3 regions of the Neorhizobium sp. 05N33 genome follow, and region 3 is predicted to be linked to each of the others. Evidence: riboswitches for the same ligand, from Rfam matches in the RefSeq annotation. Region 3 holds a riboswitch; each other region holds the start of a gene.
What was found. Region 3 has a riboswitch for thiamine pyrophosphate ahead of thiC (phosphomethylpyrimidine synthase ThiC). Riboswitches for the same ligand answer to the same signal wherever they lie in the genome.
Positions count from the first base shown of each region.

Region 1: it holds a riboswitch for thiamine pyrophosphate, as region 3 does, so the genes downstream of both, AC1DLT_RS12715 (ABC transporter permease) here and thiC (phosphomethylpyrimidine synthase ThiC) in region 3, are expected to answer to the same signal.
Region 2: it holds a riboswitch for thiamine pyrophosphate, as region 3 does, so the genes downstream of both, thiB (thiamine ABC transporter substrate binding subunit) here and thiC (phosphomethylpyrimidine synthase ThiC) in region 3, are expected to answer to the same signal.

Region 1 is NZ_JBFTNK010000004.1:46,385-51,432, reverse strand. It holds gene nadA (quinolinate synthase NadA) at 1-262, opposite strand, end outside; gene AC1DLT_RS12725 (NUDIX hydrolase) at 331-1,233, opposite strand; gene AC1DLT_RS12720 (ABC transporter substrate-binding protein) at 1,331-2,275, opposite strand; gene AC1DLT_RS12715 (ABC transporter permease) at 2,272-3,054, opposite strand; TPP riboswitch at 3,190-3,293, opposite strand; gene minE (cell division topological specificity factor MinE) at 3,456-3,716, opposite strand; gene minD (septum site-determining protein MinD) at 3,713-4,528, opposite strand; gene minC (septum site-determining protein MinC) at 4,560-5,048, opposite strand, start outside.
Region 2 is NZ_JBFTNK010000005.1:166,137-171,184, reverse strand. It holds gene AC1DLT_RS15615 (thiamine diphosphokinase) at 1-380, shown strand, start outside; gene AC1DLT_RS15610 (ABC-F family ATP-binding cassette domain-containing protein) at 384-2,207, shown strand; gene AC1DLT_RS15605 (response regulator) at 2,368-2,817, shown strand; TPP riboswitch at 2,900-3,007, shown strand; gene thiB (thiamine ABC transporter substrate binding subunit) at 3,047-4,057, shown strand; gene thiP (thiamine/thiamine pyrophosphate ABC transporter permease ThiP) at 4,062-5,048, shown strand, end outside.
Region 3 is NZ_JBFTNK010000021.1:13,020-18,067, reverse strand. It holds gene AC1DLT_RS28565 (amino acid--[acyl-carrier-protein] ligase) at 1-871, opposite strand, end outside; gene AC1DLT_RS28560 (acyl-CoA dehydrogenase family protein) at 918-2,099, opposite strand; gene AC1DLT_RS28555 (acyl carrier protein) at 2,101-2,352, opposite strand; TPP riboswitch at 2,532-2,663, shown strand; gene thiC (phosphomethylpyrimidine synthase ThiC) at 2,763-4,574, shown strand; gene AC1DLT_RS28545 (SDR family NAD(P)-dependent oxidoreductase) at 4,624-5,048, opposite strand, start outside.

The DNA of each region.
Region 1 (5,048 bases), on a different contig from region 3:
TGAAATGCACGCCGGCGAGCACGATCACATCCGCATCCACGTCGATCGCCTTGCGGGCGAGCGCCAGACTGTCGCCGACGATATCCGCGACGCCATGGAAGATTTCCGGCGTCTGGTAATTGTGAGCGAGGATGACGGCGTTGCGGGTGCGCTTGAGCTCCAGGATCGCGGCGACATCCGCCTCGTAGCTCATCCACTCGGCCTTCGGGATGACGCGGCTGACACGATCGTAAAGCTGGGAAACCGAAACCGGGGAATTCATGAGCGACTCCTTTTATACTCGAAGTGAGTATATCCGGCGCAGAGACATATTCTCGTTTAGAGTTTATGTCAATTGCGTGAAAGCGGAAGTTTCGAACCGGAAAGCGCGCGCTCTTCGAGTACCGCATGACGGTAGCGGAAGAGCTTGGCCGGCCGGCCGCCAGTCTCGCTGGTCGCCTCCCCGGTTTCCTCGATCAGCTCCTGCTGGTCGATCAGCCTGCGGAAGTTCGGCTTGTGCAGCGTCAGGCCGGCCAGCGCTTCGACGGTGCGCTGCAATTGCGACAGCGTAAAACTCTCCGGCATCAGTTCGAAGACTACCGGGCGATATTTGATCTTGGCGCGCAGCCGCGCGATCCCGGTCGCCAGGATACGGCGGTGATCGGCAAACATCGATCGACCGAAATTTTTGGCCGGCGGACAACCGGCCTCGGTCACAAGGCCTGCCTCATACATCAACTCGTAACGCTGCAGGCCGAGATCCTCGTTCCAGGCGGCACCGTCTAGCCCGAAGGCAAAATCGACGCGACGCTGGCGGTGTTCGCGGCGCGCCGTTTCCGAAGCGACCCAATCCTGCAGGCGGTCGGTGATGGCCGCCTGTATCTCCGGCCTCCCCCCGCGATGGTCCTCCCAGGGGAAATATTCGTACCAGCCGTGCCAGCCGGGTTTTCCGGCGCCGGGTGCGGCCTGCTCGCGGACGAGGCCGAGATAGCTGATCGAGATCGTCCGCCCCTCGGCATCCTCATGGGTGCGGTCGCGGTCGGCGAACGTATAGAGCTGTTCGAGATAACCGAGCGGATGGCCTGTCTGGTCGCCGACCCATTCGCGAAGCCCGGCCTGTAGGCTGCGATGGCCGAGCTCGAAAGGGCCGGACGGCAGCGCATCTCCCGAGCGTACCGTCATCACGCGCGGCTCGTCGCCGGTGACGGCGGACAGAACCGCGATCAGTTCCGCATGGGCAAGTCCGATGGTCAAGCAAACTCCGGGTCACGTAACGTGGAAAGCCTGTCTGGCATGAAAATCACGTTACGCGAACCCCGGAGCTCAAATCAAACGATATCAGCAACTTGGCCTATTTGATTTCGACAGCAACGTCGGAGACCGGAGGCACTGCCTTGATCAGTCCCGTTTCCTTCATGAAGGCGGCGAAGCGCTGGTAGCGGCCTTGGTCGAGTGCGGCCGGACGCTTGGCAAAACGCGGCAGCGTGTCGAAGAACGCGGTGCGGTTCAACTCGTCGTCGAGGCTCGGATAGGCCTTGACAAAAAGCTGCCAGGCCTCCAGCGGATGGTTGGTGATGTAGATCGAGGCCTGTTCGACTGCATGCAGGAAACGCGGCAGCCGGTTATCGCCAGCAGAATCGCGGCGGGTGACGAAGATCAGTTCGTCATAAGCAGGAACCCCGTGCTCTTCAGGGAAAAACGCCCGCCCCGCATGGCCTTCCAGCTTCATCTGGGTCAGCTCGAAATTGCGGAACCCACCGAGCGTCGCATCCACCTTGCCCCCGATCAGCGACGGCGACAGCGAAAAGTTGACGTTGATCAGCTCCACGTCGTCGTTGGAAAGCCCTTCCGAGGCCAGCATGCGCTTCAGCATCGCATCCTCGAAACCGGTCACGGAAAAGCCGACCTTCTTGCCTTTCAGGTCCTTGAGGCTCTTGATCGGACCGTCCGCCAGCACAGTGACGGTGTTGAGCGGCGTTTCGACCAGCGTGCCGAACCGCACAAGCGGCAGGCCCGCTTCGTGGTCGAGATAGAGGTTTGGCTGATAGTGGATGCCGATATCCGCCTCGCCCGCCGAAACCAGCCGCGGCACCGCGGAGGCATCGGACGGCGGGATGAGCTCGACGTCGAGATTGGCATCGCCAAACAGCCCGCGCTGCTGGGCGATCACCATCGGCGCGTGGTCCGGATTGACGAACCATTCGAGCAGCACGCTCAGCTTGTCGGCGGCCTGCGCAGAAATCGGGGTGGCAAGGCTGGCCAGCGCGATGAAGGACGCGGTGAGGATACGGATCATGATCGGACGGAACTCCCTGATGCGGATGAAGATGAAGGGTCGGCTTCGCTTGCCCACGGGGCGAGCCCGGCGGTCAGCCGGTCGATGAGAAGCCTTAGAATGAGGGTAAGGATTGCCAGTATGGCCATCGCCGCGAACACCGTGTCGGTCTGCATGCGGGCATTGGCCTGGACCATCACGAAGCCGAGCCCGCCGGACGCCCCGACCCATTCCCCGACAACGGCACCGAGCGGCGCCAGCGGGGCGGCGACCCGAAGGCCGGAAACGAGGCTCGGGATCGCCAGCGGCACGCGCATCGACACCAGCGTCTGCCAATGGCTGGCGCCCTCCAGCGAGACAGCGTCGAGGATTTCCTGATCGGTGCGGCGAAGGCCGTCGGCAAAAGCGGAGGCGACCGGAAAGAAGATGATGATCGTCGTCATCGCCACTTTCGAGGCAAGGCCGAAACCCAGCCAGAGAACCAGGATCGGCGCCAGCACGAAGACGGGAAAGGCCTGCAGGATCAGCACCATCGGCCAGACGAGACGGCCGAGCCGCGGCAGCGCCGCAACGCCGAAGGCCGTGGCAATGCCGAGGCCTGCGCCGATCGCGAGGCCTAGCGCGATTTCGATCAGCGTGACGGCGCTGTTCTGCAGCAGGAAACCAGGCTGCCGCAGGAAGGCGGACGCGACGGCTACAGGCGACGGCAGAATATAGCGGGGCGGAGCAAACAGCCAGACGCCGGCTTGCCAGAGGGCGACAAGCAGGACGAGGCCGATGACCGCATGGGACGCACGCATGACGCTACGCGTCGAACCTGCACGTGACGGCCGGATACCCGTTGGGGACAACGGAAAGAATGGATGTCATCGGTCGATCTCCAGATCAGTCAATCACGGAGACCCAGGTGAAGCGGAGAAGAGAAAGTGCCGTCGGACGACGCCTATTTCCGTTCCTACGCCGGCATGACCCGGATCAGGTTCAAGGGTCCGGCTCGCCGCCATCTCAGCATCGTCAAGATGCCCCCCTCGGAATTACGACGATAACTGTCGGTTTTCAGCAATCCTGTCAAGCGGACCGGATTGGCGGCCGTTTCCACTCAGCGCGTCGCCGTCTTCCTTCGCGCAAGAAAGCGAAATACGAAACGCGGACAACCTGGTTGTCCGCGTTTCAAAATTCGAGTTTGCCGAATGCTGTCGGCTCAGGCAGCCTGGCTGACAGCATCCAACGGGATCTCGACGTCGATCTCGAGGATCGTGACGTTCTCGTCGCGGTCCATCTTGACCTGCACCTTGTCGCTGTCGACCTGCACGTGCTTGGCGATCACCGCAAGGATTTCTTCGCGAAGCAAGGATACGAGGTCCGAGCCGTTCGATGAGCGTTCGTGGGCGAGAAGCACCTGCAGGCGTTCGCGGGCCGTGGGTGCGGAGCGCTGTTTGCGGAAAAGGTTGAATATGGTCATGCGGCCCTCCGTGCGAAGATCTTGCCGAATATCCCCCGCTTTTCCCCGGGGATCGTGATCGGCAGAACTTCTCCTGCAAGCCGGCGTGCGGCATCGAAATAGGCCATGGCCGGTGCGCTGCGTGCATCCGCCAGGGTGACCGGCGCACCGATATTCGAGGCGCGCAGGACATCCATGCTTTCGGGGATGATGCCGATCAGCGGGATGGAGAGGATCTCCAGCACGTCCTCGACCTTCAGCATATCGCCCCGCTCAGCGCGGTTGGCGTCGTAGCGCGTCAGAAGCAGGTGCTTTTCCATCCGCTCGCCGCGCTCGGCCTTCATCGTCTTCGAGTCCAGCAGGCCGATGATGCGGTCCGAGTCGCGGACGGACGAGACTTCCGGATTGGTGACCACCACAGCCATGTCGGCGTGGCGCATGGCAAGCGTGGCGCCGCTCTCGATACCGGCGGGGCTATCGCAGATAACCCAGTCGAAGACCCGCTTCAATTCGGTAATGACCCGCTCCACGCCCTCGGGCGTCAGGTTGTCCTTGTCGCGCGTCTGCGATGCCGGCAGCAGGAACAGCGTCTCCAGGCGCTTGTCGCGAATCAGAGCCTGCGAGAGCTTCGCCTCGCCCTGGATGACGTTGATCAGATCGTAAACGACCCGACGTTCGGCGCCCATCACGAGGTCGAGGTTGCGCAGCCCGACGTCAAAATCGACGACGACAACCCGTTCGTTTCGCTGGGCCAGAGCCGCTCCGAGTGCGGCAGTCGAGGTCGTCTTGCCAACCCCGCCCTTGCCTGAAGTGACTACGATGACTTTCCCCATCTTGCTCTCCTGTTTGCTGGCCGGTTGCGGCTCAAATAAGTTTCTCTGCCATGATCGAATCCCCTTCGAGCCAAAGCTGGACTGAATGTCCGCGAAGGCCGGGGGCCATGTCGTCCGCCATCTTGTAGATGCCGTCGATTGCCAAAAGCTCGGCTTCGAGCTTGCGGCAGAAGATGCGTGCCGATGCGTTTCCGAGCGATCCTGCCATGGCCCTGCCACGCAGGGTCCCGTAAATGTGGATCGAGCCACCAGCGATGATTTCAGCTCCCGAGGCGACCGATCCGATAATCGTCACGTCGCCTTCGGGGAAGATCACCGACTGCCCCGACCGCACCGGATCGCGAATGACGATAGACTGCAAGGTCGGGCGCATCTCGGGCACCGACGGTTTCGGCTCGCTGTTGTGCAACTCGATGATCGGCTCCTTGGCGACGGCTTCGTCGGAGACCGGCCGACCACCTTTGAGTGCCGGAGGCATGCCTGGCCCCAGGATCGAAGGACGGCCGCCTTCGATACCCAT
Region 2 (5,048 bases), on a different contig from region 3:
GCGGCGCGACGAGGCTGATCCTTGCCGGCGCGCTCGGTGGCGAGCGCAGCGACCATGCGCTTCAGCACCTCTTTCATGCCATGAGCCTGGCCGAACGCGACCTCGATATCCTGCTGACGTCGGGTGACGAGGAGGCCGTGCCGCTGCTGCCGGGCACAAGGACACTGGACCTGCCGAAGGGTTCGCTGTTTTCGGTCATAGGTTTTTCCGACCTGGAAGGGCTCGATATCATCGGCGCACGGTATCCGCTCGACAACTTCTCACTTCCCTTCGGCTCTTCGCGCACCGTCTCGAACGTTGCAGAAGGCCCAGTAGAATTCCATCTAAAGAGCGGCAGGGCGATGATCCTTGCCCGCCCCCACGACTTTACAGGAGCCTGACTGTTGGCGCCCCCAATTCTGAAACTTGACGATATTTTCCTGAGCTTCGGCGGCGCGCCGCTTCTCGCCGGCGCCGGCATGCAGGTAGAGCCGGGCGACCGCATCTGCCTTGTCGGCCGCAACGGTTCCGGCAAATCGACGCTGATGAAGATCGCCGCCGGCATGGTCGAGCCCCAGTCGGGCGAGGTGTTCCGCCATCCCTCCTCGACCATCCGTTATCTCGAACAGGCGCCGGATTTCGCCGATTATTCGACGGTGCAGGCCTATGCCGAAGCGGGCCTCGGCCCGGGCGACGATCCCTATCGCGTCACCTACCTGCTCGAACATCTGGGCCTCACCGGCCAGGAACACCCGAACACGCTCTCCGGCGGAGAATCCCGACGCGCAGCACTTGCCCGGGTCATGGCGCCCGAGCCGGACATCCTGATGCTCGACGAGCCCACCAACCACCTTGACCTGCCGACTATCGAATGGCTGGAAGACGAGTTGCGCAAGACGAGAAGCGCGCTCGTGGTGATCTCGCATGACCGTCGTTTCCTCGAAAAGGTCTCGAACGCCACGGTCTGGCTCGACCGCGGTACATCACGACGTCTCAACCGCGGTTTCGGCGAATTCGAAGCCTGGCGCGACGAGGTATTGGAGGCGGAAGAGCTGGAGCAGCACAAGCTCGGCAAGGCGATCGAGCGCGAGGAACACTGGCTGCGCTACGGCGTGACCGCCCGCCGCAAGCGCAACATGCGCCGCCTCGGCGAGTTGCAGACGATGCGCGGCAATTACCGCGGCCACAAGGGACCGCAGGGCACGGTGCAGGCGAGCGTCAGCGAAGGCCGTGAATCCGGCAAGCTGGTCATCGAGGCCGAAAACATCACCAAGAGCTACGACGAGCGGATCATCGTCGCGCCGTTCTCGATCCGCGTGCATCGCGGCGACTGCATCGGTCTCGTCGGCCCGAACGGCGCCGGCAAGACCACGCTCCTGAAAATGCTGACCGGCCAGCTGGCGCCCGACACCGGCACCGTCAAGCTCGGCACCAACCTGGAAATTGCAACGCTCGACCAGAAGCGCGAAGACCTGGACCCCGAGGACACCCTGTCCCACTATCTGACGGATGGCCGCGGCGAGACGCTGCTTGTCAACGGCGAGCAGCGGCATGTCGCAGGTTACATGAAGGACTTCCTGTTCCAGCCGGAGCAGATCAGGACGCCGATCAAGAACCTGTCGGGCGGCGAGCGCGCCCGGCTGATGCTCGCCCGCATCATGGCGCGGCCTTCCAACCTCCTGATACTGGACGAACCGACCAACGACCTCGACATCGAGACGCTGGACCTGCTGCAGGAAATCGTCGCCGGCTATACCGGCACCGTCATCCTCGTGAGCCACGACCGCGACTTTCTCGACCGCACCGTGACCTCTACCATCGCGCCCGCAAATCCGGACGCTCCGGACGGCCGCTGGATCGAATATGCCGGCGGCTACACGGATATGCTGGCGCAGCGGAAGGGTGCGCTGGAGGAAAGGCGCCGCACGGAAAAAGCTGACAGGGCAAAAACCGATACCGCGGCATCGGTTTCCGGCACGCCCAAGGGCAAAGGCAAGCTTTCCTTCAAGCAGAAATTCGCGCTCGAGAACCTGCCTAAGGAAATGGCGAAGGCCGAGGCCGAGATCGCCGCCCGCGAGAAGAAAATGGCCGATCCCAACCTCTTCACCAAGGATCCCGCCGCCTTCAACACGCTGGCTGCGGAGATGGAAAAGCTGCGCCAAAGTATCAGCAAAATGGAAGAAGAATGGCTGGAACTTGAGATGCTGCGTGAGGAAATTGAAGGCTAGTTTGCGATTTGTTAAGCTTAACAGATAGTTAGCTGAAAAAATATTTGTCGCGGAGCGGAACATATGATGTCCCGGGGCGTTCTGGGGTGTGAGTAGTGGTCGAAATGTCCCGGGGACGGATCGGCCTGCCAGGAACCGATCAACCGAATGGGGACATCCAATGCTGACAAATGTTACGCGTCGTCGGCTGGCCACTGAGGCGATGAATCAAAGAGTTATGATTGTCGAAGACGAGTTTCTGATCGCGCTCGATGTTGCCGAGACGATCGAAGCCATGGGCCTGAAAGTCGCCGGTTTTGCCAATGCCCGCAAACATGCCCTGGCGCTCGCCGCCTATGCCGATATCGCCCTGGTCGACGTCAATCTTTCGGACGGCCGGACCGGTCCGGAGATCGGCCGGGAGCTTGCCGAGCAATATGGCATCACCGTCGTCTTCATGACCGGTAATCCGGAGGATGTGGAGGACGGTGTCAAAGGCTCGCTCGGCGTCCTCACCAAACCGGTTATGCCTGACGTAGTCGAGAAGACGATCGACTACGCCGTCGCCAACCGGCTCGGCGGCATGGCCATCGTCCCGCGTGAACTGAAAGTGTTTCCGCAAAACCACTGAGCCATGGTGCTCCCGCCGAATGCGCCTTGAGCCGGCCGCAGACCGCCTCTTGCCAGCCATTCGCCTCGCCGCTAAATCTGATCCTGCTCTAACGGGGTGCCGCACGTTTTCGTGCGGCTGAGAGGCCTCTGGCCAACCCGCGGAACCTGATCCGGTTAACACCGGCGGAGGGATTAGACGGCTCTTCATCAGCGCCTATTCCCCTTTGTCACCAAACGAGGAGACGCTGATGCGTGGGACCATTCTTTCAATATTCGCGGCCGCTGCCGCCCTTTCCCTTTCCGCGCCGGCCGAAGCGCAGCAAAAGACGCTGACCGTCTACACCTACGAGAGCTTCATCTCCGATTGGAGCCCGGGTCCCAAGGTGAAAGAGGCGTTCGAAAAGACCTGCGCCTGCAAGCTCAATTTCGTCGGTGTCGCCGATGGCGTGGCACTTCTCACGCGGCTGAAGCTGGAAGGCAAAGGCACCGAGGCCGATATCGCGCTCGGCCTCGATACCAACCTGATCTCCGAGGCGAAGGCGACCGGTCTGTTCGAGCCGCACGGGCTCGACGTCTCGGCCGCCAAGGTCCCCGGCAATTACAGCGACGACACGTTCATCCCCTACGATTACGGCCATTTCGCCGTTGTCTACGATATGCAGGCGATGAAGAACCCGCCGAAAAGCCTCAAGGAACTGGTGGACGGCGATCCGGCGCAGAAGATCGCCATCGAGGACCCGCGCACCTCGACCCCCGGTCTCGGCCTGCTGCTGTGGGTGAAATCGGTCTATGGTGACCAGGCGCCAGAGGCTTGGGCGAAGCTCAGGAAACGCGTGCTCACCGTCACGCCCGGCTGGTCGGAGGCCTATGGCCTGTTCACCAAGGGCGAAGTGCCGATGGTATTTTCCTACACGACCTCGCCCGCCTATCACATGGTCGAGGAGAAGACGGACCGCTATCAGGCCGCCTCCTTCTCCGAAGGCCACTATATCCAGATCGAGGTCGCCGGCATGCTGAAGGGGGCGAATGAAAAGGACCTGGCGAAACAGTTCCTGAAGTTCATGGTCTCGCCGGCCTTCCAGGACGTCATCCCGACCACCAACTGGATGATGCCGGCCGTCAAGACCTCCCAGCCGCTACCGGATGCGTTCAACAAACTGGTGCAGCCAACGAAAACTTTCCTGATGGGGTCGGAGGAGGTGGCCAAGAACCGGCAGGCCTGGATCGACGAGTGGCTGACCGCCATGAGCCTGAACTGATCCGATGCTGACGAGGGCCGAGCGGAGACGCGGGATAGGCTGGGGGCTGCTGAGCCTCGCCGGCATCGCCCTCTTCGTCGGCATCGCGGTTGCCGCCCTTCTCTCCTGGGACGCCGGCAACACCCAAAGCCGGCTGTTCACCGCCTATACCTGGCGGATCCTGCACTTCACCCTGCTGCAGGCGGTTCTTTCGACGCTGCTATCGGTCGTCTTCGCCCTTCCCGTCGCACTCGCGCTTGCCCGCCGCCCGCGCTTTCCTGGCCGTGTATGGGTCATCCGGCTCATGGCATTGCCGATGGGCCTGCCGGTGCTGATCGGCGCGCTCGGCCTGATCGGCATCTGGGGCCGGCAAGGGGTGATGAACAGCCTACTATTGAAGCTTGGTTTCGAACAGCCGGTCAGCATTTATGGGCTTTCCGGCATATTGCTGGCACATGTGTTCTTCAACCTGCCGCTCGCCGCGCGGCTGCTGCTTGCCGCGCTGGAGCGCCTGCCGGCGGAATACTGGCTGCTCTCCTCCAGCCTCGGGATGAAGCCCTTCTCTGTTTTCCGTTTCATCGAGTGGCCGGCGGCCCGCCGCGTCATCCCCGGCATTGCCGGCCTGATCTTCATGTTGTGCGCCACGAGCTTCACGCTCGTCCTGGTGCTCGGCGGCGGGCCGGCTGCGACCACGCTCGAAGTGGCGATCTACCAGTCGCTGCGTTTCGATTTCGATCCGCCCCGCGCCATAGCGCTGTCGCTGCTGCAGATCGGCATTACGGCGCTGATCCTGATTGGGATTTCGCTTTTTCCAGCCCCTGACGACGCTGGCATCACGGCCGGCCGGGCGACACGCCGGTTCGATGGCCGGACCTTGCCCGCACGGCTTTGGGATGTGCTGTCTATCCTGCTTGCAACGATATTCCTGATCCTGCCGCTTGCCTCGATCGTCGGTGCCGGCGCCCAGGCCAATCTCTGGAGCCTCGCCACCAGCCCCGCCTTCCTGCGCGCC
Region 3 (5,048 bases):
TCACGTCCAGACCGTGGGTGTGGAAAAGCGCAAGCGCAATTCGTTCCAGGCCGAAACCGACGCAGGCCGTATGCGCGACGCTGCCGTCTTCCAGGTTGAGGCCCCATTTCAGGCCGAAACTGTCCTGGTGATAGTTGAAGCTCATGCAGGCGGTCGGCTGGGCAACGGAGGCGATCGGGATCAGCAGTTCGAACTTCAGGTTCTGGTCGCGCTGGTTGTTGACCAGCATCTTCCCGGCGCGGCCGAAGAAAGGATCGTTGGCGATGTCGATGGTGACGTCGAGGCCGACGGACTTCATCATCTCGACGCCCCGGTCCATCCACAGCTGGCGGAAATCAGTCACGTGTTGTTCGGTCCCCATGCAGACATATTCGCGCATGCGGAAAAGCTGCTGGCGGGCCGGATCCTTGGAGGGCTCGTGGCGGAAGCAGTAGCTCTGCAGGTCGAAAAGACCGCCGCCGGCGGGCAGGTTGCCGCGGCGCGCGACGGTTGGGTAGAGCGGATAGCAGGCCGCCGGCGTCAGCACGATGTCGGTCGCTTCCTGGCCTTTGGTCCAGTCCTCCTCGCCGACTTCCATGCATTTCAGCAGGCTCATGTGGTCGAGTTCGTTGCCGCAGAACGAGTGAACCGTGCCGGCGAGCTGCGGAAAGCTCTTCATATAGCCGCTGGTCTCGAAGAAGGCGCGGTTCATGCCCGGCGGGAAGCGCATCGCCTCCGCGCCGTCGGCACCGCCGACCTTGTCGATCAGCCGCTCGAAGGCGGCAATGACGTCTTCGAACTGGCCGCTGCGGCCATACAGTCCGTCGACGCCGGTCTCGATCAGCAGGCCAGCGTCGAACAGGCGGTCGAGAAAGGAAACTTGCAGATCCATGGATTCACCTCATTCTTTAAACGATTACATCTGAAGTGATGGGGCGTCAGCCGAGCAGGCTGGTGTCCGGTTTTTGAACGAGCAGCATGGTTGACGTATTGCCGAGAATGCGGTCGTTGGAAATCATCAGCTGGGCGGAATGCGCGTCGCGAAGATGCCGTCCGAGACTATAGGGCGTACCGTTCTTGTAGCCCATGATGCCGCAGATGATCATCGCCTGGTTGATGATGGTCAGGATCGTCTCGGAAGAGGCGAGCTTGATATTGTTCATGGCGATCGAAAAGGCCATGGACGACAGTTTGTCGGGATCGTGTTTCGCATCCGCGTAGGTCTTGAGGCCCGACAGGATATTGCCCTTGAGGAGCTGCAGCAGGTTCGACGCTTCGGCGAGCCTCAGCGCGCCGGGCGGCTGGGTGCCGCCCGCCTTGCGGGCCGCGGCGCGCACGAAAGCCTGGGCGCGCAGGACCGCGTCGGCGGCAATGCCGTACCAGACAGCACTCCAGAGGAGATGCGAGGTGGCGAGCATCGACTGTGCCGCGATTTCGGCGAACGGTTTCGAGAAAATCTGGACCGAAGGCGCTTCGCCATTGAAGAGGAAGCCGTCGGAGCAGGTGCCGCGCATGCCGAGCGTATCCCAGTCGACGGTCTTCTGCAGGGTATATTGGCCCTGTTTGAAGACGGTCATGACCTGGTCGGTCGGGGCGGCCTTCTCGTTCGAGCGCGAGGTGATCATGATGACATCGGCGTGGGCGCCATAGGAAATCACCGTCGCGTCCTTGGTCAGCCGGCAGGTGTCGCCGTCGACCTCGATGGCGCAGATCGAGTTGCGCATATTGCCGCCGATGCCGGCCTCGGTCGTCGCGGAGGCGACGAGAAGCTGGCGGTCGGCGAGCTCGCGCATGAAATCCATGTGCCAGGCGCTGTCGGCCCCGTGCACCACGAGGCTCGAAACCTTGATCTGGTGCATGGCGAAAACCATGGCGCTCGAGGCGCAGGACTGTCCCAGGATGGCGCAGACCTCGGCAATCTCGGTGATGGAAGCACCCTCGCCGCCGAACGCGACCGGGATCTGGATGCCGATCAGGCGTTCGGCCTTCATTGCATCGACCGCCTCGCGGGGGAAGCGGCCGTCATGGTCGACGCGTTCGGCGAATTCAGCCGCCACGGCCGCCACGCGGTGAGCGCGGGCGCTGAGGCTCATGTCGGCGGCAAAGACGGGAAGGTTCATCTCAGGCGGCCTCGGAGGCTTTCAAGATGTGGGAAACCGTCTGCTCGATCGCCGCGATGCTGGCGAAGGACTTGCGGTTCAAAAGGCTATCCGGGAATTCGATGTCGAAGGCCTCTTCCAGGCCCAACATCAGCTGCACCGATGCGAAGGAGGAAAGCCCGGCTGCATAAAGATCGGCAGCGTCTTCCAGCTCCGTCACGGCGACCGGAAGGCCGCCCACCCGTGTCAGCAATCCGCGAATGGTCTCGTTCATCTCGACATCTCCCGATCGTTCGAATTCTGCGCTCATCGCTAGGGACGTTATCGCGCAAGATAGCATAAGATTCCGGTAATAAACGTCATCAATTTGGAGCTGCGGGATTCGCTAAAACTCGACCTATCGACGCAGGCAGGGACCGGCTTGACATGCGCGACCGGCAGGTTTCTGATGGCCGCATTCACCAGGGGGGTCCCGCCAAGGGGCTGAGATACTGCTGGTCGGGCCGGTTTGGCCGCCCGAGGCGCAGTGACCCGTTGAACCTGATCCAGTTCATACTGGCGTAGGGACGGTGCGGGCGCTGCGGCAGCGAGGGCGGGAAACCGTCCTTCGGATTCCAACGTGTTCTTCCATCATTCCAACTCTGGAACTGGGTCTCCAAACGTCAAACCTTGGAGCCTTGAACCATGAATATTGCAACCACCAAGCTCACCCCGGTTGTCACCACCGGCCCGCTTCCCGCCTCCACGAAAGTCCTGAAAGCGGGAACGATCCATCCGGATATCCGTGTGCCGATGCGGCAGATCGCATTGCATCCGACCTCCGGCGAACCTCCGGTGACCGTCTACGATTCCTCTGGCCCCTATACCGTCGAAGGTGCCGCGATCAGCATCGATGCCGGCCTGCTGCGCCTGCGCGAAAACTGGATTTCGGCCCGCGGCGATGTCGAAGTCTATGAGGGCCGCATCGTCAGGCCGGAGGACAACGGCTTCGTCTCCGCGAGCCACCTGACGCCGGAATTCCCGATCCGCAACCAGCCTTTCAAGGCCAAGGCTGGCAGGGCCGTCACCCAGCTCGCCTATGCGCGGGCCGGCATCATCACGCCGGAGATGGAATTCGTCGCCATCCGCGAAAACCTCGGTCGGCAGGCGGTTCGGGAACCGCTCGTCCGCGACGGCGAAAGTTTCGGCGCCGATGTGCCGGATTTCGTGACGCCGGAATTCGTTCGCCGCGAAGTCGCGGAAGGCCGGGCGATCATTCCCGCCAACATCAACCATCCCGAATCCGAACCGATGATCATCGGCCGGAATTTCCTGGTGAAGATCAATGCCAATATCGGCAATTCGGCTGTCACCTCGTCGATGGCGGAGGAGGTCGAGAAGATGGTCTGGGCGATCCGCTGGGGCGCCGATACGGTCATGGATCTGTCGACCGGCCGCAACATCCACAATATCCGCGACTGGATCATCCGCAATTCACCTGTTCCAATCGGCACGGTGCCGCTCTACCAGGCGCTCGAAAAGGTGAACGGCATTGCCGAGGACCTGACCTGGGAGGTGTATCGCGACACGCTGATCGAACAGGCGGAACAGGGCGTCGACTATTTCACCATCCATGCGGGCGTGCGGCTCGCCTATATCCCGCTCACCGTCAATCGCGTCACCGGCATCGTTTCCCGTGGCGGCTCGATCATGGCCAAATGGTGCCTGCATCACCACAAGGAGAGTTTTCTCTACGAGCATTTTGAGGAAATCTGCGACATTGCCCAAGCCTACGACGTCTCGTTCTCGCTCGGCGACGGTCTTCGCCCGGGTTCGATCGCCGATGCCAACGACGCGGCGCAGTTTGCGGAACTGGAAACGCTTGGCGAGCTGACGAAGATCGCCTGGGCGAAGGATTGCCAGGTGATGATCGAAGGCCCCGGCCATGTGCCGATGCACAAGATCAAGGCGAACATGGACAAGCAGCTCGCGGTCTGCGGCGAGGCGCCATTCTATACGCTTGGACCGCTGACCACCGATATTGCGCCGGGCTACGACCACATCACATCGGGGATCGGGGCTGCGATGATCGGCTGGTTCGGCACCGCCATGCTCTGCTACGTGACGCCCAAGGAACATCTCGGCCTGCCCGACCGCAACGACGTCAAGGTGGGCGTCATCACCTACAAGATCGCGGCGCATGCGGCCGATCTCGCCAAAGGCCATCCGGCGGCGCAGGTGCGTGACGACGCGCTGTCGCGCGCCCGCTTCGAGTTCCGCTGGGAGGACCAGTTCAACCTCTCGCTCGATCCGGAAACGGCCCGTTCGATGCATGACGAGACGCTGCCGAAGGAGGCGCACAAGGTGGCGCATTTCTGCTCCATGTGCGGTCCGAAATTCTGTTCGATGCGGATTTCCCACGATATCCGCGCCGAGGCGCAGAAGGAGGGCCTGGAAGCCATGGCTGCGAAATATCGTGACGGCGGCGATCTTTATATGCCGGTCGAGAAGGGATGATCAACTTCACGACCCCTGCCGGTCGCAACCGGCAGGGGTCGCTCGAACGTCAGAGCGCCATGCCCCCCGACACCTCGATGCGCTGGGCATTGACCCAGCGGTTGTCCTCGGACAGCAGCGAGGCGACCATCGGGCCAATATCATCCGGCTCGCCGGCACGGCCAAGTGCGGTCATCTCGGCGACGCGCCTGTTGATCTCCGGGTTGTCGCGCACCATGCCGCCGCTGAAATCGGTCATGATCGCGCCGGGCGCCACCGTATTGACGGCGATGCCGCGGGCGCCGAGCTCCTTGGCCAGATAACGGGTCAGCACTTCGACTGCTCCCTTCATCGCCGCATAGGCGCCGCTGCCCGGAACGGTGATGCGGGTAAGCCCGGTGGAGAAGTTGACGATCCGGCCGCCGTCGCGGATCAGCGGCAATAGCTTCTGGGTTAGAAAGAAGACGCCCTTGAAGTGAACATTGAAGAGCTCGT